Regions from separate parts of the Streptomyces sp. Je 1-369 genome, predicted to be linked through region 1. Evidence: riboswitches for the same ligand, from Rfam matches in the RefSeq annotation. Region 1 holds a riboswitch; each other region holds the start of a gene.
What was found. A riboswitch is a leader RNA that binds a small molecule or an ion and turns the genes downstream of it on or off. The one in region 1 is predicted to bind thiamine pyrophosphate.
Positions count from the first base shown of each region.

Region 1 (9,879 bases):
GGGTAACGGTTGAAGGACCCGGCGGCGGCGAGTGCGCTCTCCATCACGCCGGGCAGCGGCGGATAGGGGTTCTCGTTGGAGGACAGTTTGTAGGCTGCGGGACCGTCGGCCGCCGCAGCGGGCTTGCCCGGCTTGTAGGTGGGAATCCCCTCAAGCTCGGCACGCAGCCTCGGGTTCGTCTCGCTCACCGCAGTCCTCCTCTGGGCCATGCACGCTCTTGCCGTCACATCAGTTCGAATACTGCTTACCTTATGAGGATTCGGCCCCGCTGCGAATGGCCTGCCGGAATCCGCGTACGAACCCTCCGGATCCGCCCCTCCGATCCGCCCCTCCGATCCGCACCCTGGATCCGCACCCTGGATCCCCCCCCGGGTCCGTCGCCCGCCCAAGGCGTGCGGAGAGGGGGGAGCGCCCCACGCTCCCTCACGCGCCGGTAGCTCACTCCGTGGCGCGCGTCCCTCGTGAAGGTGAGTTGAGACCTCTTCGAGACCTGACACCTTTGGCAGGTCCGCGCGCGACGATCAGGGGCAGCTACCCTTCGAACCCGGCAACTCCCTTGCATTCCAAGGCCATTGCCCCTCCTCTGCCATGCAGAAACGTGCCTGTCAACGAGTGAATATGCGTCCCTGCTACCCACCCCCATGAGCCCTACTATCGGCTCGCCATGACAGCAGCAGGGAAGCACCAGGTGAGCCGAGCGGAGACCGCACGCCGGGGCAACCGGCAGAGTCGAGCGGGCATCAGAGACGTCGCCGCCGCCGCCGGTGTCTCCATCACGACTGTCTCCGACGCCCTCAACGGCAAGGGTCGGCTGCCCGACGCCACCCGACGCCACGTCCGCGAGGTCGCAGAACGGCTGGGCTACCGCCCGTCCGCCGCGGCCCGCACCCTCCGTACCGGCAAGTCGGGCCTCATCGGCCTGACCGTGACGACGTACGGGGATGAACCTTTCACCTTCACCGAATTCGCCTACTTCGCCGAGATGGCCAGAGCCGCCACCTCGGCCGCACTCGCCCGGGGCTACGCCCTGGTCATCCTGCCCGCCACCTCCCGCCGCAGCCCCGTCGACGTATGGTCCAACGTCGCACTCGACGGCACCGTGGTCGTCGACCCCTCCGACCACGACCCCGTGGTCAGCGAGCTGGTCCGACAGGGCCTGCCGGTGGTCTCCGACGGCCGCCCGGCAGGATCCCTGCCGGTCACCGCCTGGGTCGACAACGACCACGAGGCCGCGGTCCTGGAGATCCTCGACCACCTGGCCGCCGCCGGCGCCCGCCGGATCGGCCTGCTCACCGGCACCACCACGGACACCTACACCCACCTGTCCACGACCGCCTACCTGCGCTGGTGCGAACGCGTCGGCCAGGACCCGGTCTACGAGTCCTATCCCGCGCACGACCCCTGCGCGGGCGCCGTCGCCGCCGACCGGCTGCTCGCCAGGCCCGACCGGCCCGACGCCGTCTACGGCCTCTTCGACCCCAACGGCACCGACCTGCTCGCCGCCGCCCGGCGGTACGGCCTGCGCGTCCCCGACGACCTGCTGCTCGTCTGCTGCAGCGAGTCGACGGTGTACGCCACCACCGAACCGCCCATCACCACGCTCTCCCTCAAGCCGCGGCGCATCGGCACAGCCGTCGTCCAGCTGCTGATCGACGCCATCGAGGGCCTCGATTCGGGGCGTCCGGTCGAGCAGGTGATACCGACCGAACTGATCGTGCGCACCTCGTCCGAGCGACGTCCGCCGCGCACGACGGTCAGCCCGCCCCGCTCGCCCGGCTCCGGCTGATCGCTCCCGCCCATACCCCCGACCCGGGCAGAGGTAGGCATCCAACCCGCCACCAGCGGGGAAACCTCTGCCCAATTCGGGAGAAAAGCGCGGTGAATCGTGGTCCGGCACCGATTCACCACCCCTGGTGCACCACACAGCGGGAGCCGCATTCCTATGATGGGCGGACGACACCGCGGGCCGCTGCGACCAAGCAGTCCGATCTCGGTGCAGATGCGGCGCAATGGTGGTGGAGGGGTCGATGACTCAGGGGGCCGGTCAGGGACCCGATGTGCGGACGGCGACGCTGCGCGACTTCCGCGTTCCCGCGTACGTCCATGAGACGACCGGACCCGCCCCGGCGAGCCCCGGCGAGCCAGGCGCGGCGCCGGAGGAGGGGTACACCCCGACCCAGCGCGACCTGCCCGTCATCAACCGTGGTGACACCGTCCAGGTGCAGGTCATGCCGGAGCCCCCGCAGCCGCGGGCGAACGAGGAGTACGGCCCGCTGTTCGTCGTCGGCGACGTGCACGGTTACCTGGACGAGCTCGTCGCGGCCCTCCAGGAGCAGGGCCTCCTCGACGCCGAGGGCAACTGGTCCGCGGGCAACGCGCGCCTCTGGTTCCTCGGCGACTTCACCGACCGCGGGCCCGACGGCATCGGCGTCATCGACCTCGTGATGCGGCTCTCCGCGGAGGCCGCCGCCGCCGGCGGGTACTGCAAGGCGCTCATGGGCAACCACGAGCTGCTCCTGCTCGGCGCCAAACGCTTCGGCGACACCCCGGTGAATTCGGGCGCCGGCACCGCCACCTTCCAGGCCGCCTGGCTCCTGAACGGCGGGCAGAAGACCGACATGGAGCGCCTGGAGGACCACCACCTGCAGTGGATGGCCCGCCTCGACGCGATGGAGGAAGCCGACGGCCACCTGCTCGTGCACTCCGACACGACCGCCTATCTGGATTACGGTGACTCGATCGAGGCGGTGAACGACACCATCCGGGAGACCCTCACGCGCAACGACGCGGACGACTGCTGGGACCTCTTCCGCAAGTTCACCAAGCGCTTCGCGTTCCGCGACGAGTCGGGCCCCTCGGCCGTACGCGAACTTCTCGACATGTACGGCGGCACACGCATCGTCCACGGTCACAGCCCCATCCCCTACCTCCTGGGTGACGTCGGCTCCGAGGACGAGTCGGACGGCGCGGGTCCGGTCATCGAGGGACCGCACGTGTACGCCGACGGCCTGGCCATCGCCATGGACGGCGGAGTGACCATGGCCGGAAAGCTGCTGGTCTGCCAACTCCCGCTGCCCGTCTGAGCGTTCCGCGAGCAGCCGCCCCCCTACACGATCACGCTGGCCAGGGGGGCAATTTCCGGAAACCCCCTGTCACCGCGTGCCGTCACGGCTCTACCATCGGCTTATCCGTAGCAGGCTCCCCTCCGTTTCTGCCCAACGGCTCGTAGCCATGCGAGCCTCAGCCCTACGGAGCATCGGGGGATGCACATGAACAGCGCTCCACACCTGCTCAATGAGGACCGCCCCGAGTACGAGCGGATCCTCGACGAGGCGCTGCGCACCGCACCTGACCGTCCCGAACTCGCCGCAGTGGGCCGGCGGCTCAACACCGAACAACTGCGCACCATGGCCCTGAACGCGACAGCACTGATCACGGCCGCGGCCGCGGCTGAGTACGCGCACTACGTGAAGGTTCGCGAGGAGTTGCGCGAACCTCGACCGACATCCACCTCGATCCGCGAAGGGAGCGGACAGAGCGCCGCGGAGTCGGGCTCCGGCGGCGTCAGCCTCGCCACCACCATGGGTGAGGTCGCCGAACCTGCGGCAGCGGCGGGCGCCGGCGCGATCGCCGTAGTCGCGGTCCTCGCACCCGTCCTCGCGGGGACGGCCGCCGCGATCTTCCTGCTCGTCGGCTACATCCTGAAGATGCTCAACCCCGAGCCCGCCTTCGCGGACACCCTGCTCACCGCGGGATGGCTGTTCGGCGCGCTCACCGCGGGGGCCATCCTGGTCGCCGCGGTCGGTCTGCTCCTGACCGCCCTGCGCAACGGGTCCACCTCGCTCCCTGCGGGGCTCCACGGCGAGCAGCTCGAGGAGGTGTCCCGTGCCAGGGAAGACTGGGGCCGGGCGCTCCTCGAGCGGGGCGTCGTGCCGTTCCTCCGGGAGGCCCTGACGGAGCCGGGCGGCGCTCCCGCCGGCCGTACGCCGTCGGGGAAGCCGGGCGGCGGCGGTGCCGGTGGCCGCATGCCGCAACTCGGCTATCACAGGCCGGGGTTCAGCAGCCCGGACGGCGGCCCGGCAGGACCGCGGCCGAGCTACTCGAGCCCGGACTTCTCCAGCCCCGACTTCGGCGGGCCCGACCACAAGCCGGAGTAGCGGCCCGGCCGAACCGGACCGCTTCGGGGTCGCACCACCGCTTCGTGGCCCCGCCGCCCCACTGGGGGGCGGGACCACGGAGCCTCAGTCGGCGATCGCTCTCAGTCGGCGATCGGCAGATAGACCCGGTTGCCCGCGGCTGCGAACTCCTTGGACTTCTGCTCCATGCCCGCCTCGATGTCCTCGGAGCCGAGGTCGCCGCCGTGCTGGCGCCGGATGTCCTGCGAGATCTTCATCGAGCAGAACTTCGGCCCGCACATCGAGCAGAAGTGCGCCGTCTTCGCGGGCTCGGCCGGCAGGGTCTCGTCGTGGAACTCCCGCGCCGTGACCGGGTCGAGGGCCAGGTTGAACTGGTCCTCCCAGCGGAACTCGAAGCGCGCGTCCGAGAGCGCGTCGTCCCAGTCCTGCGCGCCCGGGTGCCCCTTGGCGAGGTCCGCCGCGTGCGCCGCGATCTTGTACGTGATGACGCCGGTCTTCACGTCGTCGCGGTTGGGCAGGCCCAGGTGCTCCTTCGGCGTGACGTAGCAGAGCATGGCCGTGCCCCACCAGCCGATCATCGCGGCGCCGATGCCGGAGGTGATGTGGTCGTAGGCGGGCGCGATGTCCGTGGTCAGCGGGCCGAGCGTGTAGAACGGCGCCTCTTCGCAGATCTCCTGCTGGAGGTCGATGTTCTCCTTGATCTTGTGCATCGGGACGTGCCCGGGGCCCTCGATCATCGTCTGTACGTTGTGACGCTTGGCGATCGTGTTGAGTTCCCCGAGCGTCCGCAACTCGGCGAACTGCGCCTCGTCGTTGGCGTCCGCGATCGAACCGGGCCGCAGGCCGTCGCCGAGCGAGTACGTCACGTCGTACGCCGCGAGGATCTCGCAGAGCTCCTCGAAGTGCTCGTAGAGGAAGCTCTCCTTGTGGTGCGCGAGGCACCAGGCGGCCATGATCGAACCACCGCGCGAGACGATGCCGGTCTTGCGGCGCGCGGTGAGCGGCACGTACGGGAGGCGCACGCCCGCGTGGACCGTCATGTAGTCCACGCCCTGCTCGGCCTGCTCGATGACCGTGTCCTTGTAGATGTCCCAGGTCAGCTCCTCGGCCTTGCCGTCGACCTTCTCCAGGGCCTGGTAGAGGGGGACGGTGCCGATGGGCACGGGGGAGTTGCGCAGGACCCACTCGCGGGTGGTGTGGATGTTGCGGCCGGTGGAGAGGTCCATGACCGTGTCGGCGCCCCACTGGGTCGCCCAGGTCATCTTGTCCACCTCCTCCTCGATGGAGGAGGTGACCGCGGAGTTGCCGATGTTCGCGTTCACCTTCACCAGGAACTTCTTGCCGATGATCATCGGCTCGATCTCCGGGTGGTTCACGTTGGCGGGAATCACCGCGCGGCCCGCGGCGACCTCTTCCCGCACGATCTCCGGGTCCATGCCCTCGCGGATCCCGATGAACTCCATCTCGGGCGTGATCTCGCCGCGCCTGGCGTACGCGAGCTGCGTCACCGCCTGACCGTCACGGCCGCGTCGGGGCTGGCGGGGGCGGCCGGGGAAGACCGCGTCCAGGTTCTTGAGCCCGCCGCGGGGCGAGGTGTGCTTGATGCCGTCGTCCTCGGGACGCGGCGGACGGCCCACGTACTCCTCCGTGTCGCCGCGGGCGATGATCCAGTTCTCCCGCAGCGGCGCCAGCCCGCGGCGGACGTCGGTCTCGGCCGACGGGTCGGTGTACGGACCCGAAGTGTCGTACAGGGTGACGGCCTTGCCATTGGTGAGGTGCACCTGTCGGACCGGCACCCGCAGGTCGGGGCGCGAACCCTCGACATACGCCTTGTGCCAGCCGATGGACTTCCCGGCCTCGTCGCTCTGGACCTGGTGGTTCTGGTCGTTCTGCGTCGAGGCAGGCGTGCGTGCGTCCGATGTGGTCATGAGACCTACTCCCTACGCCGGCATTACCCGGTAACAGGTTCGGCGGTCGACGCAGCGAATCCCGTACGGCTCGTGCACATTTTGTGCCGCTTCGTACGGAGGTCAGCGCCCTCTCAGCCCGGTGCTCCGAGCTCCCGCGATTGCAAAGGTGGCTCCACGCTAGCGTCATGTCGGGCGCGCTGAACAGAGGGCCCCTCCCGTTCTTGCGATGATCGGGCAGTGACCACCACAGAGCCGCCGCCCCCGCCGCCCTCGCAGCCGCCCGCCTCCGGGACGCCTCCGGAGGGCCACGGACATGGCCACGGAGACGGCCACGGACACGGGCATTCCCACAGCCACGGCCCGGCCGCACCGGTCTCCCAGCACCTGCGCAAGGTCATCGCCGCGGTACTGATCCCCTTCGCCACAGCGGTCGTCGTGGGCCTCGTGGTGCTCTGGCCCGGTGGCACGCCGAGCCACGAACGCACCGGCGTCGGCTTCGACCGGCAGACACAGTCGGCGAGCGTCACGAAGGTGCAGGAGCTGCCCTGCAAGGACCTCAGCCCCTCGCAGACCCCGCCGAACGGCGACACCTCCACCGCCGAGGGCCAGTCCGCACAGTCCACCGCCACGGGCATCTGCAAGAAGGCGACGGTCAAGGTCACCAGCGGCGACGACAAGGGCCGCACCTTCACGGAGATCATCCAGCCCGACTCGCCACGCCAACTGAAGCAGGGCCAACAGGTGGTGGTCGCCTACGAGCCCAAGGCCCCCGAAGGACTGCAGTACTCCGTCACCGACGTGAACCGCAAGATCCCGATGGCGCTCCTGGCCGGCATCTTCGCGCTCGCCGTCGTCGTCGTGGGCCGACTCCGCGGCGTGATGGCCCTGGTCGCCCTCGCCATCAGCTTCATGGTGCTCACGTTCTTCATCCTGCCGGCGATTCTCCAAGGCTCGAACCCCCTGGTCGTGGCGGTGATCGGGGCGAGCGCCATCATGCTGATCGCGCTCTACCTCTGCCACGGCCTGACAGCCCGGACCTCCGTCGCCGTACTCGGCACCCTCATCTCCCTCCTCCTCATCGGCCTCCTCGGCTCGCTCTTCATCGGCTGGGCCGCGCTCACCGGCAACACGGACGACAACACCGGCCTCATCCATGGCCTGTATCCGTCCATCGACATGAGCGGCCTGCTGCTCGCGGGCGTCATCATCGGCTCGCTCGGTGTCCTCGACGACGTGACGGTCACCCAGACCTCCGCGGTCTGGGAGCTGCATCAGGCCAACCCGACGATGGGCTGGCGCGGCCTGTACCGCGCGGGCATCCGCATCGGCCGCGACCACATCGCCTCGGTCGTCAACACCCTCGTCCTCGCCTACGCGGGCGCCGCACTGCCCCTGCTCCTCCTCTTCTCCATCGCCCAGTCCAGCGTGGGCACGGTGGCCAACAGCGAACTGGTCGCCGAGGAGATCGTGCGCACCCTGATCGGCTCGATCGGTCTGGTCGCCTCAGTGCCGGTCACGACCGCACTGGCCGCCCTGGTCGTCTCGGCGGACCGCTCCACCACGCCCGGGCGCACCGCGTCGATCGGGGCGACCCGGGCCGCCCGCGGGGGAAAGGGAAGGCGCCGCAAGCGTTAGCTGTGGGACCGCGGGTGTTGGCTGCATGGCCGCAAGCGTCGGCTGCGGGGCCGCAGGCGTCGGCTCTCGAAATGCACCAAAATGCCGTGGGCCTCCGTCCGTTTATGTCAGCGGTTCAACCCGCGTTCTGCTCCTCCGCGAGGATGCGGTCGAGCGTTTCGTCGAGGTCCGCATCGAAGTCGGCGAGTGCCCGCTCCTGCCCCAGCGGCACCAACTTGTCCGTACGGTCGAGGAAGGCGAGCAGCGGAGGAATACCCACCCTGAACAGCGCCTGGTCCCCGCCGACCTGAAGCCTGATCAGGGCCTCGTCCAGCAACGGGGAATCGGTGGGCTCGACGCGCACGTCCCCGTCCCCACACGGCCTGCCCACCCCGTCGATCAGCAGCTCCCGCCCGAAGGTCCACGTCACCGGGGCGTCCCCCGGCAAGTGGAACGTCAGCCGCACGGCATAGGGATCCCCGAGCTCGTATCGCAGCTCCACCGGGATGCGAAACGACAGCTCCTCGGAAACGAGGAAGCTCATCATGACCTCTGCCTGCACCGTCTCGGTCTCGCCCATCTCGCGCCCTACCCCGTCACTTGGCCCTCGAGGCCCTCACGTGGCCAGGAACCAGCTCCCTGACACCCCTCGCATCTTGCGCAACGTAAGTACCAGATCACAAGGAGTGAGTTTTCAGATGCTGATAGAGAAGGCGAGTGTCCCTAGTAGCTTTCCGATCTCCCGTTGCAACTTCTCGGCTGCCGGCAGCAGTCGGTCGGCTTGTGCGGAGGGGACGGAAATGGCCATGGTCGCCGCGGTGTCGCCGGCCATGATCGGGACGGCGGCGCACAGTGCCCCGAGTGCGTACTCCTGCCGCTCCACGACGGGCCGCATGCGCTCCATCGCGTCGAGCCGCCGGATGAACGCGCGGTCGTCCCGGACCGAGTAGCGCGTGATCGACTGAACCGGGTAGCGATCGAGGTGGTTCTGTCGCGCCTCGTCGTCGAGCTGGCCCAGCAGGCACTGGCCGATCGCGTGGGCATGTCCCGTCTCCCGGAAGTCCGCCCACTCCTCGACGGCGGGGTTGCCCGGGGTGTCCGCGACGGCCACGACATCGATCTCCCCCTCTCGATAGACGGCGAAGTACACGGGAACGCCGAGGGTGTCGCGCAGGTGCGCGAGGGTCTCGTTGATCCGTGCGCGCCGGTCCTGCTGCGCTCCGCTGCTGCTCAGCCGCTCGGCCGCCTCGCCGAGCACGAACAGGCCCTTGTCCCGGCGCAGATATCCCTCGTGGGTCAGGGTGCGGAGCAGGTGGTACGCGGTGGGGAGTGCGAGCCCCGCTTCCCGCGCCAACTGCTTCGCGGGCGCGCCGCTCTGGTGCGACGCGGCGGCTTCCAGGAGCCGCATCGCCCGCTGTACGGAACCGATGAGGGTAGGTCCGGCGGCAGGGTCGGCGGGGGCGCCGCCGAGGCCCGTGGCCGGGCTTGTGGCTTGGCTCGTGCTCGTGCTCGTGGGTGGGTCGGCGCTCGTGGCTGGGCCGGTGGTCGTGGGTGAGCCAGTGATCGTGGGTGAACCAGTGATCGTGACTGGGTCGGTGGTCGTGGCTGGGTCGGTGGTCGTGGCTGGGTCCGGGCCGACCGGTGCAGCGGTGGCGTCAGCCCGTGAGGCGCTGATGGCGACCGATGAGCTGGTGGTGTCAACCGCGGCCAAGGTTCACTCCCGAAGCGCGTGGAGGGCCCGCCCGTGCCCGCCCGTGCGCGGGTAGCGAGGAAAGAGCGGTGCACGTACGTACGCCCGGCCGCGGGGATCGGACCCCGCGTCGGCATCCGGACTCTAATCCTCTGCCACCGTCCTACGGCGCCCCGCCGAGAAACTTCCCCCGCCCGAGGGAACTCTCGCGAAAATTCACCAGTCGGTGCGCGAGGAGGACGAGCCGGATATGAACTTCCGTACGACATAGATGAGTCCGCCGACCAAGGCTACGAATAGCAGGGCCTTGAAGAGCAGGCCGACCACGAAACCGACCACGGTCGCTATCAGGCTGCCGAACACGACGAGTGCGACGACCGGAACGGCCACCCACTTCACCCACCACGGCATTCCCGCAAAGATCTCCTTGACTGCCATCGTCCTTACCTCACTCCGCTCTGTTTCCTGAATCTCCGCAGGTTCCCGGCTTCTTGCATTCGATGCTAGAGCGCCGAAGCTCGCTGCGGGG
Region 1 covers NZ_CP101750.1:4,411,636-4,421,514, forward strand. The annotation lists gene hisC (histidinol-phosphate transaminase) at 1-188, opposite strand, end outside; gene NOO62_RS20090 (LacI family DNA-binding transcriptional regulator) at 665-1,786, shown strand; gene NOO62_RS20095 (metallophosphoesterase) at 2,028-3,083, shown strand; gene NOO62_RS20100 (hypothetical protein) at 3,264-4,157, shown strand; gene thiC (phosphomethylpyrimidine synthase ThiC) at 4,259-6,064, opposite strand; TPP riboswitch at 6,057-6,212, opposite strand; gene NOO62_RS20110 (YibE/F family protein) at 6,284-7,681, shown strand; gene NOO62_RS20115 (SsgA family sporulation/cell division regulator) at 7,797-8,240, opposite strand; gene NOO62_RS20120 (IclR family transcriptional regulator) at 8,355-9,068, opposite strand; gene NOO62_RS20125 (DUF5326 family protein) at 9,567-9,788, opposite strand.

Region 2 (9,879 bases), 1.9 Mb from region 1:
GTCATGGGCGGGCACGCGATGGCCCGCGGCACGGAGGCCTACGCGGGAGCGGCCCGGCTCGGCCGCGCGCTGGCCCGCGCGGGGTTCACCGTCGCGACGGGCGGCGGCCCCGGCGCGATGGAGGCGGCGAACCTCGGCGCCTACGCGGCACCCCTCGACGACGCGATGCTGGACGAGTCCCTCGAACTCGTGGCCAAGGCCCCGTCGTTCACGCCCTCGATCACGGAGTGGGCGCGGGCGGCCTTCGCGGTCCGGGAGCGGTGGCCCGACGGCGCCGCCTCCGTGGGCATCCCGACGTGGTTCTACGGCCACGAGCCCCCGAACCCGTTCGCCTCGCACCTGGCCAAGTACTTCGCCAACGCCACCCGCGAGGACGGCCTCCTGGCCCGCTCGAACGCGGGCGTCGTCTTCCTTCCCGGCGCGGCGGGCACCGTCCAGGAGGTCTTCGACAACGCCACCCCCAACTACTACGAGTCCCGCGGCGAGCCCACCCCCATGGTCCTGGTCGACCGCGCCCACTGGACCGAACACCTGCCGGTGTGGCCCCTGCTGCGGTCGCTGGCCCGTGACCGCTCGATGGAGTCCCGGATCGCCCTGGTGGACCGGGTGGAGGACGCCCCTGACGCCCTGCGAAGGCTCGGCGCGACGCCGCCCCACACGACCTGAACGACCACACCACCGGCCGCACCACCGACCGCACCCGCAACCACGGCAACCACACGCCACCCGCACCACAACCACGCGCACCGGCTCACACGAACGAAGCCCGCTCCAGCCAGAAGTCCAGCAACTGCCGCTCCCCCAGCCGAGCACCCCCGGCCGAGCGCCCCTCAGCCGAGCACCACCACATCCTCCGCATCGAACCCGACGCCCACCGTCTCCCCCACCTCGGGCGCCCGCCGCAACGCACACGCCGCCTCAAGGCGCGGCCCGTCCACCGGCTGAAGGTGGACGGCGACATGCGTGCCGCGGAAGGTCCGCGCCGTGACCACGCAAGGCAGCCCCTCCTCGGCGGGCACGAGCCGCACCCCGGCCGGCCGCACCAGAATCTGGCGCTGCCCGGCCGGAGTGCCCACGGGGACGGGGACCTTGCCCCACACCGTGTCGGCGGCCTCGCCCGTCACGGCCGCCCGTACGACGTTGTCGAAGCCGAGGAAACGTGCCACGAACTCGTCGGCCGGGTGCTGCCACACCTCCAGCGGCGTCCCGGACTGGGCGATCCGCCCGTCCCGCATGACGACGACGCGGTCGGCGAGCGCGAAGGCCTCGCCCTGGTCATGCGTCACGGCAAGGACGGTCGTACCCAACTCGTCGAAAAGCTCCCTGAGTTCCACGACCAGGCGCTCCCGCAGCGAGCGGTCGAGCTGGCCGAGGGGCTCGTCGAGCATCAGCAGCCGGGGCCGCGGCGCGAGCGCCCGCGCCAGCGCCACCCGCTGCTGCTCACCACCGGACAGCGCGCTCACCGCACGCCGCTGCGCCTTCGGGAGGCCGACGAGCTCCAGCAACTCGGCGACCCGGTCGGCCTGTTCGCCGCGCGACGCCCCGTGCATGCGCAGCCCGAACGCGACGTTGCCCGCCACGTCGCGCTGTGGGAAGAGTTGGTGGTCCTGGAACATGAGGCCGACGCCCCGCTTGTGAGCGGGCACCCCGCGCTGGTCGCGCCCGTCGAGGACGACCTGCCCCGCGTCGAGCCCCTGGAGCCCGGCGACGGCCCGCAGCAGCGTCGACTTGCCGCTGCCGCTCGGCCCGAGCACACAGACGATCTCGTGCTCGGCGACGTCGAGGTCGACAGCGTCGAGCACGGCCCGCGCCCCGAACCGTACCGTCGCGTCCCGCAGGCTCAGCAGTGCGTCCGTCATCAGAACTCCCCCGTGGTGCGGCCGGTCCGTACGCGTTCCAGGAGCAGCAGGGACACCGCGCACACCACCATGAGAATCGTCGAGAGGGCCATCGCCTGGCCGTAGTTGAGGTCGCCCGCGCGGCCGAGGAGGCGGGCCACGGCGACCGGCAGCGTCGGGTTGTCGGGCCGTGCGATGAAGACCGTCGCCCCGAACTCGCCGAGCGAGACGGCGAAGGCGAACCCGGCGGCGATCAGCAGCGCCCGCCACACCATCGGCAGGTCGACCTCGCGCCACGCCCGCAGCGGCGACGCGCCGAGCACGGCCGCCGCCTCGCGGAGTCTGCCGTCCACCGCGCGCAGGACGGGCAGCATGGTGCGTACGACGAAGGGCACGCCGACCAGGGCCTGGGCGAGCGGCACCAGGATCCAGGAGGACCGCAGGTCGAGCGGCGGCTTGTCGAGCGTGATCAGGAACCCGAAGCCGACGGTCACGGCCGACACGCCGAGCGGCAGCATGAGCAGCGCGTCGAACCCGCGCACGAGACGCCCCGCGCGCCGCGTGAGGGCGGCGGCCGCGAGCCCACCGATCACCACGGCGATGGCCGTGGCGACGATCGCGTACTGCAGTGAGTTCCCGATCGCCTCGATCGGCGGCACGAGGAAGGCACCGCCGTCCGCCGAGGTCAGCTCCTTGTAGTACGCGAACCCGAAGCCGTCGGGCCCGTCGAAGGACCGCTGAACCAGCACACCGAGCGGCAACAGGATCAGCAGCACAACCGTCACCATGACGAACCCCAGCAGCGTCCACTGCCCGGCGCCACGCGGCCTGCGTGCCACGGCGGACGCGTCGACGAGCTTCAGCGCGCTCTCGCGCCGCCGCACCGTCCACGCGTGGATCGCCAGGATCAGGCCGACCGCGGCGAACTGCACGAGGGTCAGGACGGCGGCCGTCGGCAGATCGAGGAGCTGCGCGGTCTGCCGGTAGATCTCCACTTCGAGCGTCGAGTACGCCGGACCCCCGAGGATCTGCACCACGCCGAAGGAGGTGAAGGTGAAGAGGAAGACCATGAGCGCGGCGGCCGCCACGGCCGGTGCGAGCGCGGGCAGCGTCACCGTCCGCCACGCCGTCCACCGGGAGGCGCCGAGCATCCGCGCGGCCTCCTCCTGGCGCGGGTCGAGTTGTGACCAGAGGCCGCCCACGGTCCGTACGACGACGGCGTAGTTGAAGAAGACGTGCGCGAGCAGGATCGCCCACACCGTGGTGTCAAGGCGTACGCCCCACAGCTCGTCGAAGAGCCCGCCCCGCCCGATCAGCGCGAGGAACGCCGTGCCGACGACGACCGTCGGCAGCACGAACGGCACGGTGACGACGGCCCGCAGCACCCGCTTGCCCGGGAAGTCGAAGCGCGCGAAGACGTACGCGCCGGGGAGCGCGATCAGCAGCGTCAGCGCCGTCGACGCGAGCGCCTGCCAGGTGGTGAACCACAGCACGTGCCGGATGTCGGACTCCCCGAGCACGTCCGTGATCCGCCCGAACTGCCAGACGCCGCCGATGTGCAGCCCGCGTGCGACGATCGCCGAGACCGGGTAGGCGAAGAAGAGCGCGAAGAACGCGACGGGTACGGCCATCAGACCGAGCCGCGCCGCGCTCCCGCGCCGGGACCCCGCGTGTGGACGGGGTTTCGCTACTTCAGTACGAGCGAGGTCCACGACTTGATCCACGGCTCGCGGTTGTCGGCGATCTTCTTCGGGTCCATGGTCTGCGGCGCGTCGACGGTCACGCCGTGCTCGGTGAACAGCTTCGGCAGCTTGGTGCCCTCGCGGACCGGGTTCACGAACATGCTGAGCGGCATGTCCTCCTGGAACTCCTGGCTCGCAAGGAAGTCGAGGAGCGCCTTGCCGCCCTTCTCGTTCCCGGCGTTGCTGAGCAGGCCCGCGTACTCGACCTGGCGGAAGCACGTGCCGGTCGCGACGCCGGTCGGCGCCTGCTTGGGCTGCGGCTTGCCGTAGAGGACCTCGACGGGCGGCGAGGAGGCGTACGAGACCACGAGCGGCCGGTCCCCCTTGGCCTTCTTGCCGCCCGCGGACCCGGAGAACTCCTCGTTGTAGGCCTGCTCCCAGCCGTCGACGACCTTGACGCCGTTGGCCTTGAGCTTCTTCCAGTACCCCGTCCAGCCGTCGTCCCCGTACTTGGCGGCGGTGCCGAGCAGGAAGCCGAGGCCGGGCGACGAGGTCGAGGCGTTCTCGGTGACGAGCAGGTTCCTGTAAGCGGGCTCGGTCAGATCAGCGAAGGACTTCGGCGGCGCGAGCTTCTTGTCGGCGAAGTACTTCTTGTCGTAGTTGACGCAGATGTCACCGCTGTCGACGGGCGTGACGCGATGCTTGCCCCCGTCGACCCGAAACTCCGGCTTGACCTCGTCCGAGCCCTTGACCTCGTAGGACTGGAAGAGCCCGTTGTCGAGCGCCCGCGAGAGCAGCGTGTTGTCGACGCCGAAGAAGACGTCGCCCTGGGGGTTGTCCTTGGAGAGGATCGCCTTGTTCACGGCGGCACCCGCGTCACCGTCCTTGAGGACCTTGACCTTGTACCCGGACCGCTTCTCGAAGTCCTTCAACACGTCCTTGGAGACATTGAAGGAGTCATGACTGACGAGGGTGACACTCTTCGAGTCGGATGTGCCGGACCCACCGTCGGAGCTGCCGCACGCGGAGACGGCGACGAGCCCGATGCCCACCGCCACGGCGGTGAACGTGACCTTCTTGGTGCTGCTCACTGACTTTCCTCCTGGGTGACCAGGAGAAGACGCGGCCCCGCCCGCACGCCAATGGCACGCGGGCAGGGCGCTACAGCTTGAGTGATGCCCGAACTTCCTACCCAGAATGACCTGGGCGAGGTTCAGAGGGTCTGCGGCCCACCTGTCCAAGTGGCCGCACTCTCAGCGCTGTGGCGCTCCCCTGTCGGAATATGCAGATGTGTGTACTCGTACGGAGCCGTACGCCCGCCAGACTACCTCTCGGCCGCCGCCAGCTGGCCGCACGCCCCGTCGATCTCCTGGCCCCGGGTGTCCCGGATCGTGACCGGCACACCGTGGGCGGCGATGGCCTCCACGAAGGCCTTCTCGTCCTCGGGCCGCGAGGCCGTCCACTTGGAGCCCGGCGTCGGGTTGAGCGGAATGAGGTTGACGTGCACGGGCTTGCCCTTCAGCAGCCGCCCGAGCCGGTCACCACGCCAGGCCTGGTCGTTGATGTCGCGGATCAGCGCGTACTCGATGGAGAGCCGGCGCCCGGACTTCGCGGCGTACTCCCACCCCGCGTCCAGCACCTCCCGCACCTTCCACCGCGTGTTGACGGGCACGAGGGTGTCGCGCAGCTCGTCGTCCGGCGCGTGCAGCGAGATCGCGAGCCGGCACTTGAAGCCCTCGTCCGAGAACCGGTGGATGGCGGGCACGAGACCCACGGTCGACACGGTGATCCCGCGCTGCGAGAGCCCCAGGCCGTCGGGCTCGGGGTCGGTGAGGCGTCGAATGGCCCCGGCCACGCGGTTGTAGTTGGCCAGCGGCTCGCCCATGCCCATGAACACGATGTTCGACAGCCGGGCGGGCCCGCCCGGAATCTCACCGTCCCGGAGCGCACGCATGCCATCAACGATCTGATGCACGATCTCACCGGTCGACAGGTTCCGGTCGAGACCGGCCTGTCCCGTGGCACAGAACGGACAGTTCATGCCGCAGCCCGCCTGCGAGCTGATGCACATGGTGACCCGGTCCGGATACCGCATGAGCACCGACTCGACGAGCGTCCCGTCGAACAGCCGCCACAACGTCTTGCGCGTCGTGTCGTCGTCACAGCTGATGTGCCGCACCACGGACATCAGATCGGGCAGCAACGCCTCCCGCAGCTTCTCGCGCGACCCGGCCGGAATGTCGGTCCACTCGGCCGGGTCGTGCGCATACCGCGCGAAGTAGTGCTGCGACAGCTGCTTGGCACGGAACGGCTTCTCGCCAGTGGCGGCGACGGCTTCCTTGCGCTCGGCGGGCGTGAGGTCAGCGATGTGCCGCGGGGGCTTCTTGGCACCGCGGGGCGCGACGAAAGTGAGTTCTCCGGGTACAGGCATGGTCCTTCCAGTGTCGCAGACATACGACAAGGGGCCCGCCGCCCTGTGGACAACGAACCCCTCACGCACATCTACGCAGGTCAGACCCCGTGTCAGCCGGACCCCACGAACGCCACGAGCAGCAGCCACACCACTGGGGCGGTCGGCAGCAGGGAGTCCAGGCGGTCCATGATGCCGCCGTGGCCGGGCAGCAGCGTGCCCATGTCCTTGATGCCGAGGTCGCGCTTGATCATCGACTCACCGAGGTCGCCGAGCGTGGCGCTCGCCGCGACGGCGAAGCCGATCACCAGGCCCTGCCACCACACACCGTCGTCGATGAGGAAGTGCAGGCACAGCGCGCCCGCCGCCATCGCGAAGGTGACCGCGCCGACCAGGCCCTCACGGGTCTTGCCGGGGCTGATGCGCGGCGCCAGCTTGTGCTTGCCGAAGCGCCAGCCGATCGCGTACGCACCCGTGTCGCTGACCACGGTCAGGAGCAGGAACGTGAGGACCCGCTGCGGACCGTCGTCCGCGGTGAGCATCAGCGCCACGAAGGTCGCGAGGAACGGGACGTAGAAGGCCGCGAAGACCCCCGCCGTGACGTCCTTCAGATAGCCCTCGGGCGGCTCCGTCATGCGCCAGACGAGGACGGCGAGCGCGGTGAGCGCCATCGCGACCCACGCGCCCTCGGTCCCGCGCACGTACCCCGCGACGACCATCGCCGCGCCGCCCACCGCGAGCGGCACGAGGGGCGCCTTGATGCCCTTGCGCTCCTCCAGGCGGGAGGTGAGCTCCCACAGACCGACCACGACGGCGACCGCTATGACGCCGATGAAGACGGCCTTCACGATGAACAGCGACGCGATGATCACCGCGCCGAGTCCCACACCGACTCCTATGGCTGCCCCGAGATCGCGGCCCGCGCTCTTCTTCTGCGGTGCGGCCGGGGCGGGCTGCGGCTGTGGTGCGCTGGGCATGGGCTCCTGCGGAGGCTCGTCACGGAACAGGGGGCCGCCCATCCGAGTGGCCCCCCGGTCGTCGTCCTGGTCTCCGCCGGTCACGGGTACGTCGGGCACGATGGGCATGGGCTGCGTCTCGGACGGAAACAGCGCGTCCTGCGCATCGTACGCGGGACCCGGCGGGGTCGCCCCCTGGCCGGGCCCCTGGTCGGACGGCCCCCAATACCCGGTTCTGGGCGGCGCCCCCCAGGAAGAGTCGTTCACGGATCGATTTCCTGATTCCTCGGACTCGAGCCTCGGCTCAGACTTCGAGCAGCTCGGCTTCCTTGTGCTTGAGCAGCTCGTCCACCTGGGCGACGTACTTCGCGGTGGTGTCGTCGAGCTCCTTCTCGGCGCGGCGCCCCTCGTCCTCGCCGACGTCGCCGTCCTTGATCGCCTTGTCGAAGGCCTCCTTGGCCTTGCGACGGATCGACCGGATCGAGATCTTGGAGTCCTCGGCCTTGGTCTTGGCGACCTTGATGAACTCCTTGCGGCGGTCCTGGGTGAGCTCGGGGAAGGTCACCCGGATGATGTTGCCGTCGTTGCTCGGGTTGACGCCGAGGTCGGAGTCCCGGATGGCCTGCTCGATGTTGCGCAGCGCGCTCTTGTCGAACGGGGTCACCACGGCCATCCGCGGCTCGGGCACCGAGAACGAGGCCAGCTGGTTGATCGGCGTCAGCGCGCCGTAGTAGTCAGCCACGATCTTGTTGAACATCGCCGGGTGCGCACGGCCGGTGCGGATCGCGGCGAAGTCCTCCTTGGCGACCACGACGGCCTTCTCCATCTTCTCCTCGGCCTCGAGGAGGGTCTCTTCGATCACCACTTGCTCCTGCGTGTCTTGAGTGGCCCGGCTAGCACGGGGCGGCCGGCTGCGTCGCGTCTCTTTCCTGCACGGTGTCCGACCGGCAGGGCTTTGTCCATCCCCTCAAGGCCCGTCTCCCAGACGTTCCTTGAGGCTGGCCCAGGTCCCTCGGGGTCAGGCCCGGCTTCCCTGGTCGCCCACGAGTGTGCCGATCTTCTCACCCTTGACGGCCCGCGCGATATTGCCCTCGGAGAGCAGCTCGAAGACCAGGATGGGCAGCTTGTTGTCCCGGCACAGCGTGATGGCGGTCATGTCGGCGACCTTGAGGTCGCGCGTGATGACCTCGCCGTAGCCGAGGGAGTCGAACTTCACCGCGTCGGGGTTGGCCTTCGGGTCGGAGTCGTAGACGCCGTCCACGCCGTTCTTGCCCATCAGCAGCGCCTCGGCGTCGATCTCCAGGGCGCGCTGCGCGGCGGTGGTGTCGGTGGAGAAGTACGGCATGCCCATGCCGGCGCCGAAGATGACCACACGGCCCTTCTCCAGGTGGCGCACGGCGCGCAGCGGGATGTACGGCTCCGCGACCTGCCCCATGGTGATGGCGGTCTGGACGCGGCAGTCGATGCCTTCCTTCTCCAGGAAGTCCTGCAGCGCGAGGCAGTTCATGACGGTGCCGAGCATGCCCATGTAGTCGGAGCGGGCCCGGTCCATGCCGCGCTGCTGGAGCTCGGCACCGCGGAAGAAGTTGCCTCCGCCGATGACGATGGCGATCTGGGCGCCGTCACGGACGACGGCGGCGATCTCCCGGGCGATGGCGTGCACCACGTCGGGGTCGACCCCGAGGCCGCCCCCACCGGCGAACGCCTCGCCGGAGAGCTTCAGCAGGAAGCGTCCGGCAACTTTGCCGTCATCACTCTTCGAGTCGGCCTGGGTGGTCATGTGGTTCTCGCTTCTCTTACTCGGCACAACATACGAAGAAGGCCACTGCCGGTGGGGTGTCGTTCGCATCCCATGCTCGGCAGTGGCCTCCTCGTCAGATCCTGCGGTCGTACGTCGCGCACGGGACCGTGCGCGGGCGACCGCTGTCGACCCTATACGGGTCTACCGTCGATCGCGGTACGGACTCAGATGCCGACCTTGATGCGCGAGAAGCGCTTCAGGGTGACACCGGCCTCGGCGAGAACCTTCTCGACCGACTTCTTGTTGTCCAGCGCGTACGGCTGGCCGAGGAGGGTGGCCTCCTTGAAGAAGCCGTTGACGCGACCCTCGACGATCTTCGGGAGGGCAGCCTCGGGCTTGCCTTCGGCGCGAGTGGTCTCCTCGGCGACGCGGCGCTCGGTCTCGACGACGTCGGCCGGCACGTCCTCCTTGGTGAGGTACTTCGGCGCGAAGGCGGCGATGTGCTGCGCGATGCCCTTGGCCAGACCGGCGTCGGCCTTGTCCAGCTCGACGAGGACACCGATCTGCGGGGGCAGGTCGGGCATCGTGCGGTGCATGTACGCGGAGACGTAGGCGCCCGAGAACTGCGCGAAGCGGTCCAGGACGATCTTCTCGCCGAGGTTGGCGTTGGCCTCGTCGACGTACGCCTGGACGGTCTTGCCGGCCTCGATCTCGGACGCGAGCAGCGCGTCGAGGTCGGCCGGGGACGTCTTGGCGATGTGGGCGGCGAGGTTGTTCGCGACGGCCTGGAACTTCTCGCCCTTGGCGACGAAGTCCGTCTCGCACTTCAGCTCGACGATGACACCGGAGGTGTTGTCGTCGGCGATGAGGGAGACCACGGCGCCGTTCTCGGCGGAACGGCCCTCGCGCTTGGCGACGCCCTTCTGGCCCTTGATGCGGAGCGCCTCGACGGCCTTGTCGACGTTGCCCTCGGCCTCGTCGAGCGCCTTCTTGCAGTCCATCATGCCGGCGCCCGTGAGCTCACGGAGCTTCTTGACGTCAGCGGCGGTGTAGTTCGCCATGATCGAAAATTCTCTCTCGAAGTCTGAAAGATCTACGGAGGTCTACGGGTGAACGGCGGGGGCCGATGGGGCCCCCGCCGTCAACAACCGAACCTGTGAGGTCAGGCCTGCTCGGCGTCCGCGGCCGCGGCGGGGGCGTCGGCCTGCTCGGCGTCGGCAGCCTTCTCCGTCTCGGCGGACTTCTGAACCTC
Region 2 covers NZ_CP101750.1:6,333,784-6,343,662, reverse strand. The annotation lists gene NOO62_RS28885 (LOG family protein) at 1-666, shown strand, start outside; gene NOO62_RS28880 (ABC transporter ATP-binding protein) at 831-1,859, opposite strand; gene NOO62_RS28875 (ABC transporter permease) at 1,859-3,550, opposite strand; gene NOO62_RS28870 (thiamine ABC transporter substrate binding subunit) at 3,526-4,611, opposite strand; TPP riboswitch at 4,688-4,804, opposite strand; gene rlmN (23S rRNA (adenine(2503)-C(2))-methyltransferase RlmN) at 4,845-5,951, opposite strand; gene NOO62_RS28860 (phosphatidate cytidylyltransferase) at 6,044-7,153, opposite strand; gene frr (ribosome recycling factor) at 7,191-7,748, opposite strand; gene pyrH (UMP kinase) at 7,905-8,666, opposite strand; gene tsf (translation elongation factor Ts) at 8,852-9,688, opposite strand; gene rpsB (30S ribosomal protein S2) at 9,790-9,879, opposite strand, start outside.
Region 2: linked by a shared signal. The riboswitch ahead of NOO62_RS28870 (thiamine ABC transporter substrate binding subunit) and the one ahead of thiC (phosphomethylpyrimidine synthase ThiC) in region 1 are both predicted to bind thiamine pyrophosphate.

Region 3 (9,879 bases), 2.0 Mb from region 1:
CGAGGACGAGCAGGACGCCGGCTATGACCACGAGCGTGCGGCGGCGTGGGTCGAACCGCCTGCGGGAGCTCCGGGCGGGGGCGGGCGGAGCGGGTGGTCCCGGCGGCGGGGTCGCCAGGACGCTGGTGCGGTTCAACGCGTCCTCGCCGCTCCGCTCACCCTCGGCGGGCAGCGGGAGCTGGACGGAGCGTGCCGCGCGCGGGATCACGCTCGTACGGTCCTCGGAGCCGTCGTGGTCCGCCGGGTGCGCCTGCGGGGGCACCGCGTCGAGCTGCTCCTCGGTCAGGGCGGCACGCGCCTCCCTGGCCTGGGCGAGCAGCGCCACCGCGTCGTACGGACGGACGTCGGGATGGCGCGCCGTGGCCGAGGCGACCAGCTCGTCGAGCGCGAACGCGAGCCCGGGGACGGCCGCCGACGGGGGCGGCACGTCCTCGTTGAGGTGCTGGTAGAGGACCTGGGCGGGGGAGTCCCCGGAGTGCGGCTTGGCGCCGGTCAGCATTTCGTAGAGCACGACCCCGCACGCGTACACGTCCACGCGGGTGTCCGCCGTGCCGTGCTCGATCTGCTCGGGGGCGAGGTAGGAGACGGTGCCGAGGACCGTGCCCGTCGTGTTCGTGACGGTGTCCACCGCGCGGACCAGCCCGAAGTCGGCGACCTTCACACGGCCGTCGTCCCCTATGAGGACGTTCTCCGGCTTCATGTCGCGGTGCACGAAGCCCGCGCGGTGCGCGGCGCCGAGCGCGGCGAGGACCGGCTCCAGGATGTCGAGCGCCGCCCGCGGCTGCAGGGCCCCGCGCTCGCGCAGCACGTCGCGCAGGGTGCAGCCCGCGATGTACTCCATCGCCAGATAGACGTACGACCCGTCCGTGCCCTGGTCGAAAACGCCGACCACGTTCGGATGGGAGAGGCGGGCCACCGACTTGGCCTCGCGGATGAAGCGGTCGACGAAGGAGGCGTCCGCCGCCAGCGTCGGGTGCATCACCTTGAGCGCGAGCTCGCGGTCGAGGCGGGTGTCCACGGCCCGGTAGACCGTGGCCATCCCGCCGACCGCGATGCGCCCGTCGATGCGGTAACGGCTGTCGAGCAGCTGCCCGACGAGCGGGTCCTGAAGGGTCGTGTCCACGCAGGGGAGTCTACGAGCCGCCGCCGACACCTCGTCCCGGGCGGGCGCCCTCACGGCTGGACTGCAGCCGAGCTGTAACAGGCGGAGCCCCTGGGGGGACTGCTCAGAACGCGGGCCGCTCCGGGTCGAGGCGTGCCATGCCCTCCGCGGGCGAGGACGCCTCCGCGAAGTGCCGACGCGGAATGCGGCCCGCCCGGTGCGCGAGGCGCCCGGCCTCCACGCCGTACCGCATGGCCTCGGCCATCAGGACCGGCTCCTGCGCCCGCGTCACCGCCGAGGCGAGCATCACGCCCGCGCACCCCAGCTCCATCGCGATCGCCGCGTCGGACGCCGTGCCCGCGCCCGCGTCGAGGATCACCGGCACGCGCGCGTGCTCCACGATCAGCTGGAAGTTGTGCGGATTGCGGATGCCGAGACCGGAACCGATGGGCGACCCGAGCGGCATGACCGCCGCGCAGCCCACGTCCTCCAGCTTCCGCGCGAGCACCGGGTCGTCGTTGGTGTACGGCAGGACCGTGAAGCCGTCGTCCACCAGCGTCTCCGCGGCGTCCAGGAGCTCGACGGGGTCGGGCAGCAGGGTCCGCTCGTCGGCGATCACCTCCAGCTTCACCAGATCCGTGCCGAGCGCCTCCCGTGCGAGCCGGGCGGTGAGGACGGCCTCGCCCGCCGTGAAGCAGCCCGCGGTGTTGGGCAGCACGCGGATGCCGAGCCGGTCGAGCACGGAGAGCACGGAACCCTGGACGCCCGGGTCGAGCCTGCGCATCGCGACCGTGGTCAGCTCCGTGCCGGACGCGACGAGGGACCGCTCCAGGATGTCGAGGCTGGGCGCCCCGCCCGTGCCCATGATCAGGCGCGAGGAGAGGGTGAGCCCGCCGATGACGAAGGGGTCGTCTGCCATGGTGTTCAGCCTCCCTGTACGGCGGTGAGTACTTCGACGCGGTCACCCGCGGAGAGGGCCGTGGTGGGCCACTGCGCGCGCGGGACGACGGTTTCGTTGAGGGCGGCGGCGACACCGGAGTGCGCCGAGGAGAGGGTGGCCACGAGGGCTTCGAGCGTGGTGCCCGAGGCCACCTCGCGTTCCTCCCCGTTGACGGAGACGGCGAAGGGTGTGCTCATGCGGGCTGCTCCGTGTCGTGCTGCGTGCGGGCCGGGGCGGAGATCTCGGGGGACGCGCCGTCGAAGCGGCGCGGGGTGAACGGGAGCGCCTCTTCCGGGAGCGCGCCCGTGGTCAGGGCGTGCGCCATGACGTCGCCCGTGACGGGCGTCAGGAGGACGCCGTTGCGGAAGTGCCCGGTGGCCAGGTGGAGCCCGTCGAGCCGTGTCGGGCCGAGCATCGGCGCGTTGTCGGGGGAGCCGGGGCGCAGACCCGCGCGGGTCTCGGTCAGCGGCAGCTCGGTGATGCCGGGCACGAGCTCGTGCGCGTCCCGCAGCAGTTCGTACACGCCGCCCGCGGTGACCGTGGTGTCCCAGCCGAGCTCCTCGCTGGTCGCGCCGACGACGAGCTCGCCGTTCTCGCGCGGCACGAGGTAGACGTGGCTGCCGCGCACCACGGCCCGCACGGTGCGGCTCAGGAACGGGGCGTAGGGCCCGGGCACCGTAAGACGCAGGACCTGGCCCTTGACGGGGCGCACGGGCGGCAGGACGTCGTCGGGGACGCCCGCGAGGCGCCCGCTGAGGCTGCCCGCCGCGAGGACCGTCAGACCCGCGCCCAGCTCGGTGCCGTCCGCGAGGACGACGCCGTGCGCACGGTCGCGTACGACCGACAGACGCTCGGCCCAGGCGCGGTGGAAGACCACACCGGCCCGCTCGCAGGCCACCACGAGCGCGCCCGCGAGCCGCCGCGGGTCGATCTGGTGATCGCCGTCGACCCGAAGGCCGCCGCGCACACCCGGCGCCAGCATCGGTTCGAGGCGACGGCACTCGCGGCCGTTCAGCCACTCGGACTCCAGGCCCGAACGCTGCTGCAGGGCGTGCAGTTCGCGCAGGTGGGCACGGTCGTCGGAGTCCAGCGCGACGGCGAGCGTGCCGCACGCGCGGTAGCCGAGGTCGTGGCCGCTCGCCTCGGTCAGCTCGTCGGCGAACGCCGGATAGCGCCGCGCGGAGGCGATGTTGAGGCCGAGCAACGTCTGCTCGCCGTAGTGGAGTTCGGTGACGGCGGCCAGCATGCCCGCCGCGACCTGGGCGGCGCCGCCGCCCGGCTCGGGGTCCACGACCGCCACGGAGAGCCCCCGCTGCGCGGTCCGCCAGGCCGTGACCAGGCCGATGATGCCGCCTCCGACGATCAGGACGTCAGAGGTGGCGGATGGTGATGTCGTACGTGGATGCATGGGCGTCCAGCCCCTCCCTTCGCCGGCATGACCCGGATCAGGTTCGTACGGTCGGAGGCCGTCCCAGCCTCCCTCTCAGCCCGGTGCGTCCGGGCTCCCGCGAGTGCTCTGCACGGGCCACCCTAGCCCGTCGCTTCGTGCGGCAGTAGGGGAGCTGTCCGGGTATGGGCGGTGACGTTGTGTCAGAGATCTCCCCGACCACACCTGAGGGCGCCCTCGACAACCGCCCTAGAGTGATCGGGTGAGCGAGCAGCAGAGGCAGAGCGAGCAGCAGCAGAGCGGGAAGCGGCGACAGGCGGAGCGGCACGTCGTGGTCGTCGGCGCCGGGATGGCCGGCGTGCAGACCGCGGTGGCCCTGCGCGAGCAGGGCTTCACGGGCCGGGTCACCCTCGTCGGCGCCGAGCCGCACCCGCCGTACGACAGGCCACCGCTGTCCAAGGCGGTGCTGCTCGGCAAGGCGGAGGGCTCCACCTTCGACATCGACTTCCCGGCGCTCGGCATCGAGCTGGACCTGGGCCGCGAGGTCACCGGCGTGCGCCCCGCCGACCACGAGCTGGACACCGCCGACGGGGCCCTCACGTACGACGTCCTGGTCCTCGCGACCGGCGCCGAACCGATCCGCCTGCCCGGCACCGAGAACATCCCCGGCGTGCACCTGCTGCGCACCCTGGACGACGCCGCGCGGCTGCGCCCGGTCCTCGCGGGGCAGCACGACGTGGTGGTCGTCGGGGCGGGCTGGATCGGCGCGGAGTTCGCGACCGCCGCGCGCGAGGCGGGCTGCTCCGTCACCGTCGTCGAGGCCGCGGGCAGGCCGCTCGCGGGGGCGCTCCCCGAGGAGGTCGCGGCCCCCATGGCGGGCTGGTACGCGGACTCCGGAGCGGTCCTGCGCACCCACGCGCGCGTGGAGCGCGTCGAACCCGGCGCCGTCGTCCTGTCCGACGGGACCACGCTGCCCGCGACCGCCGTCGTCGTCGGCATCGGGGCACGGCCCGCGACGGGCTGGCTCACCGGCTCCGGCATCGAGCTCGGCACGCACCGCGAGGTCGTCACCGACGAGGGCCTGCGCACGTCGGCGCCGGACGTGTACGCGGTCGGGGACTGCGCCTCGTTCCCCTCCGGCCGGTACGGCGAGCGGCTCCTCGTGCACCACTGGGACAACGCACTCCAGGGGCCGCGCACGGTGGCGGCGAACATCATCGGTGAGACGCCGGCCGCGTACGACCCCGTGCCGTACTTCTGGTCGGAGCAGTTCGGCCGCTTCGTGCAGTACGCGGGACATCACGCCGGGGCCGACGAGCTGGTGTGGCGCGGGGACCCGGACGGCATGGCCTGGTCGGTGTGCTGGCTGCGGGACGGCGCCCTGGTCGCGGTTCTCGCCGTGGGCCGCCCCAGGGACCTGGCGCAGGGCCGTCGGCTGATCGAGTCGGGTGCGCGCCTCGACCCGGCACTGACGGCGGACCCGTCGATTCCGCTGAAGAAGGCGGTGCTGTAGCGGGCCGCTCGCCGGTGGGGCGGTGCCACCCGGTGCGTGTCAGTGGCCGGAGATACGCTTGACCCGTGACCGAGATTGACGCAAAGACCGATGCTCTCGTCCCCGAGTGGCTGCACCTCCCCGACATCGCGGAGATGCTCGACATCGAGGTGACCCGTGTGCGCCAGCTGGTCAAGGAGGGCCAGGTGATCGCCGTGCGCCGCGGGGAGAACCGGGCGCTCCAGGTGCCGGCCGCCTTCATCGACGGCGACAAGGTCGTCAAGGGCCTCAGCGGCACCCTGACGCTCCTGCGGGACGACGGTTTCTCCGACGAAGAGATGCTCGAATGGCTCTTCACCCCCGACCCGAGCCTGCCCGGCACCCCCGCGCAGGCGCTGAGCGAGAATCGCGGCACGGAGGTGAAGCGCCGCGCCCAGGCGCTCGCCGTCTGACCTGAACACATCGTCCGGTGTGCGGGCCGCTGATCCCACGCGGCCCGCACACCACCGACAACGGGGGGACCTCTCCATGGCCGCAGACCGCCGCGACCGGCTCGCCGACGCCCGGCTCTACCTGTGCACGGATGCCCGCAGGCGCCAGGGGGACCTCCCCGAGTTCCTCGACGCCGTCCTCGCGGGCGGCGTCGACATCGTGCAGCTGCGCGACAAGGGCATGGAGGCCGGCGAGGAGCTGGAGCACCTCCGAGTCTTCGCGGACGCCGCCTGCAGGCACGGCAAGCTCTTCGCCGTGAACGACCGCGCGGACGTCGCCCACGCCATCGGCGCCGACGTGCTGCACCTCGGCCAGGGCGACCTGCCCGTCCCCGCGGCCCGCGCCATCCTCGGCGGCAGCGCCGACGTGCTGATCGGCCGCTCCACGCACGCCGAGTCGGAGGCCGCCGCGGCCGCCGTCCAGGAGGGCGTGGACTACTTCTGCACGGGACCCTGCTGGCCCACGCCCACCAAGCCGGGCCGCCATGCCCCGGGCCTCGACCTGGTCAGGTACACGGCCTCGCTCGGCACGGACCGCCCCTGGTTCGCCATCGGCGGCATCGACGCGGACAACCTCGACGAGGTCCTCGACGCGGGCGCGCGGCGCGTCGTCGTCGTACGGGCGATCACCGAGGCCGACGACCCCGGAGCGGCGGCCGCGGAGTTCGCGAAGCGGCTGCGCGACGCCGGGTGAGGCGTGGCCCGGGAGTGTCCGATCCGTGGACAAGAAACCGGCAAACCGGCCAAAACTTCCGGCCCCGGTTGGGGGACCGCCCGGGCCTGGCTAACCTGCCCATATGGCCCTAGGCACAGCTTCGACCAGGACTGACCGTGCGCGCACGGTTCGCGACATGCTCGCGACCGGTAAGACGACGTTCTCGTTCGAGTTCTCCGCGCCGAAAACCCCGAAGGGGGAGCGGAACCTCTGGAACGCGCTGCGCAGGGTCGAGGCGGTCGCCCCGGACTTCGTCTCCGTGACCTACGGTGCGGGTGGTTCCACCCGCACCGGCACGGTCAAGGAGACCCAGCAGATCGTCGCCGACACGACGCTGACGCCGGTCGCGCACCTGACGGCGGTCGACCACTCCGTGGCCGAGCTGCGCAACATCATCGGGCAGTACGCGGACGCGGGCATCAGGAACATGCTCGCGGTCCGCGGCGACCCGCCCGGCGACCCGCTCGGCGACTGGATCGCCCACCCCGAGGGCCTCACCTACGCCGCCGAACTGGTCGAACTCATCAAGGAGTCCGGCGACTTCTGCGTGGGCGTCGCCGCCTTCCCGGCGATGCACCCGCGCTCGCCCGACTGGGAGACCGACACCCGGCACTTCATCGACAAGTGCCGGGCAGGCGCGGACTACGCGATCACGCAGATGTTCTTCGACCCCGAGGAGTACCTGCGGCTGCGCGACCGCGTCGAGGCGGCGGGCTGCGCCACGCCGATCATCCCCGAGATGATGCCGGTCACCAACGTCCGCCAGCTCGACCGGCTGCCTCAGCTCAGCAACGCCGTGTTCCCGGCCGAGCTGAAAGAGAGGATCCTCGCGGTCAAGGACGATCCCGCCGCTGTACGCTCCATTGGCATCGAGTTCGCGACGGAGTTCTGCGCGCGGCTGCTGGCCGAAGGTGTGCCGGGGCTGCACTTCATCACGCTCAACAACTCCACGGCGACGCTGGAAATCTACGAGAATCTGGGCCTGCACCACCAGGCCTGAAGCGGTCGTACCCGTACCCGTACCAGCGGGCGGCCGCAGGGGAGAGGGGCGTACATGGGCTGGACGGTCCTCTACATCGCGTTCGCATTCGTCGCGCTGTGGCTGCTCGGCGAGGTGCTGTTGCAGTACAAGGCCAGGCTGCGCTGGCGCCTGCTGGCCTTCGTCGGCTTCCTCGGTGTCGTCGTCGGCGTGCTGATTCCGTCGGTGTGGATCATCGGGCTGGGTGCCATCGCCTTCGCCACGGGCCAGACGTACGTGACGCTGTCGTTCCGCAAGGGCTTCTCCACCGGCTGGGCGCTCGGCGGACGGCCGGGCCTGAGCAAGCGCCGCAGGGCACCGGCGCGGGCCGCCGCCAAGGAGCCGACGCTGCAGGTCTCCGACCTGGAGTACGAGCAGGTCCCGCCGCCCCCCGCGCACGGCCCCGACATCCCTGACGTCCCCGACGTTCCCGGGGGCGGGGTGTACGCGCCGGAGCCGATGCCCGACGACACCGGTCAGTACGGCGTGTACAACGACGCGGCCCACGCCCCGCCCGCGGCGGGCAACGCCCACCAGAGCGAGGGCTACGGCTACGACGCGGCGGCCTTCGGCGGCTACGACCAGCAGAACTACAGCTACGACGAGACGGGCGGCCAGCAGTACGCCGCCTACTCCGACCCGTACATCGGCACGCAGACCTACGGCGCCCGGCAGAGCTACGACACCTACGGCGACCAGCAGCAGTACGCCCCCTACGGAGGCGACACGTACAGCGGCGGGCTCGGCGGGACGTACAGCGACAGCACGTACACCGACACGCCGCCCGGCGGCGTCTGGGTGCCGCAGCAGCGCAGCACCGACGACCAGTACAGCGGCGAACTGCCGCCGGAGCAGCCCTACCCCTACCAGGGCGGACACCCGGGCGACCACCACGACGGCTCGGGCTACAACGAGCAGCAGTACCGCTACTGAGCCCTGCCGAGCGGATCCGAGCCCTGCCGATCCGGTCTGAGCCCCGCCGAGTCCGGCGGGGCCCGGACACTCACTGGGAGCCGCGGAACTCCGGCCCCTCGACGATCAGCCCCGCCACCAGCGTGCCCGACATGCCCGCGTGGGGCAGACCGCCGCCCGGATGGGCCCAGCCGCCGACCGCGAAGAGACCCGGCAGACGCGTGCTGTTGGACGGCTGCAGGAGCCCCCCGGCGGCCGCGGCGAGCGCCGGCGCGGGAACGGCGCCGCCGTGCGCGCCGGTGGCCTCCGCGACGTCCGCCGGGGTGCGGACCTCGTGCCACAGCAGACGGCTCCGCAGCTCCGGGACCACGTCCTCGGCGCGGGTGATCACCCGCGCCACGTCCTCGGCCGTCACCTCCAGGTGGGCGGGCACCGTCGCCGTGAGCGTCACCGCCTCGTGTGCTGCGTCCGGTGTCAGCTCCGGGTCGTCGGGGCGGAGCACCGCGAGCGTGGGGGAGGCGGGCAGTCCGGGCCGCTCTCCGAAGAGGCGGTCCAGCTCGTCCTGACGGTCGGCCGAATGCAGCACCGTGCGCAGCGGCGTGCCCTCGGGGCGCGCGCCGGACAGGGCCAGGAAGATCGTCAGACGGCTCGGCAGACCGGAACGCGCCGGAACGTCACCCTCCGCCCGTATGTTCACACCGGACAGCATCCCGTCCAGGACCGAGGGGGCGACCCCGGCGACCACGAAGTCCGCGTCCGCGGTGGTGCCGTCCGCGAGCTCCACGCCCGCCGCCCTGCCGTCCTTCTCGACGATCCGCGTCACCGCGGCGCCGAACACGAACTCGACCCGCCGGGCCACACACCGCTCGTACACCGCGCGGGCCAGGGCGCGCATGCCGCCCCGCGCCGACCAGGTGCCGAACGTCTGCTCCAGATAGGGCAGGACCGCGGCGCTCGCCGGAGTCGCACGGGGATCCAGGCCCTGCGCCAGCGCGAACTGCTCCAGGAGCGCCACCAGCCGCGCGTCACCGCCCAGCTCCAGCTCGCCGACCTCGCTGAGCGTGGCCGCCCTGCGCTCACGGCGCAGCAGCCGCTTGTGAGGCACCGAGGGGTAGGGCTCGCGGTCGGCGAGCACCTCCCAGTTCGGCCACAGGGGCTCTTCGAGGAGGGGGCGGCGGGTGCGGTCCCAGGCCTCCCTCGCGCGGTCCATGAACGCCGACCAGCGCGCGCCCGCGCCCGCGCCGAGAGCCGTGTCCAGGGCCTCGCCGACGCCCGCGCGTGAGGCGTTCGGCAGGTCGGCCGTGGTGCCGTCCGCGAAGACGTGGCGCACGGCGGGCTCCACCTGGGACAGCTCGACGCACTTCTCCAGGGGCTCCTTGCCCGTCTTGACGAACAAGTCGCGGTACACCGCGGGGAGGTGCAGCAGCCCCGGGCCCGTGTCGAACGAGAAGCCGTCCCGCTCGACGCGGCCCACCGCGCCGCCGAACGTCTCCCCGCGTTCGTACACCACCACCCGGTGGCCCGCGACGGCCAGCCGGGCGGCCGCCGACATCGCGCCGAGACCTGCGCCGATCACCACAATCCGTGCCATGCCAGGGACTTTATCGGCAGCCACTGACAGTCACGGCGGCGGCGCCCCCACCCGCTCCGCGAGCCGCTTCTCCTCGCGCCGCTGCGCCCTGCGCCGCCAGAACCGGCGGATCCGCGAGACGAGGAAGAACAGCAGGAACAGGCCGATCACCAGCAGCACCGCGGCGATGATCGCCGCGGCCTCCGGATAGAACATCGCGAAGCTGATGAGGCCGCCGACCCCGAGGTCCTC
Region 3 covers NZ_CP101750.1:2,440,714-2,450,592, reverse strand. The annotation lists gene pknB (Stk1 family PASTA domain-containing Ser/Thr kinase) at 1-1,123, opposite strand, end outside; gene NOO62_RS11205 (thiazole synthase) at 1,227-2,021, opposite strand; gene thiS (sulfur carrier protein ThiS) at 2,027-2,239, opposite strand; gene thiO (glycine oxidase ThiO) at 2,236-3,450, opposite strand; TPP riboswitch at 3,448-3,561, opposite strand; gene NOO62_RS11190 (NAD(P)/FAD-dependent oxidoreductase) at 3,692-4,942, shown strand; gene NOO62_RS11185 (Rv2175c family DNA-binding protein) at 5,008-5,373, shown strand; gene thiE (thiamine phosphate synthase) at 5,450-6,106, shown strand; gene metF (methylenetetrahydrofolate reductase [NAD(P)H]) at 6,210-7,127, shown strand; gene NOO62_RS11170 (hypothetical protein) at 7,182-8,078, shown strand; gene NOO62_RS11165 (phytoene desaturase family protein) at 8,149-9,648, opposite strand; gene NOO62_RS11160 (DUF4126 domain-containing protein) at 9,679-9,879, opposite strand, start outside.
Region 3: linked by a shared signal. The riboswitch ahead of thiO (glycine oxidase ThiO) and the one ahead of thiC (phosphomethylpyrimidine synthase ThiC) in region 1 are both predicted to bind thiamine pyrophosphate.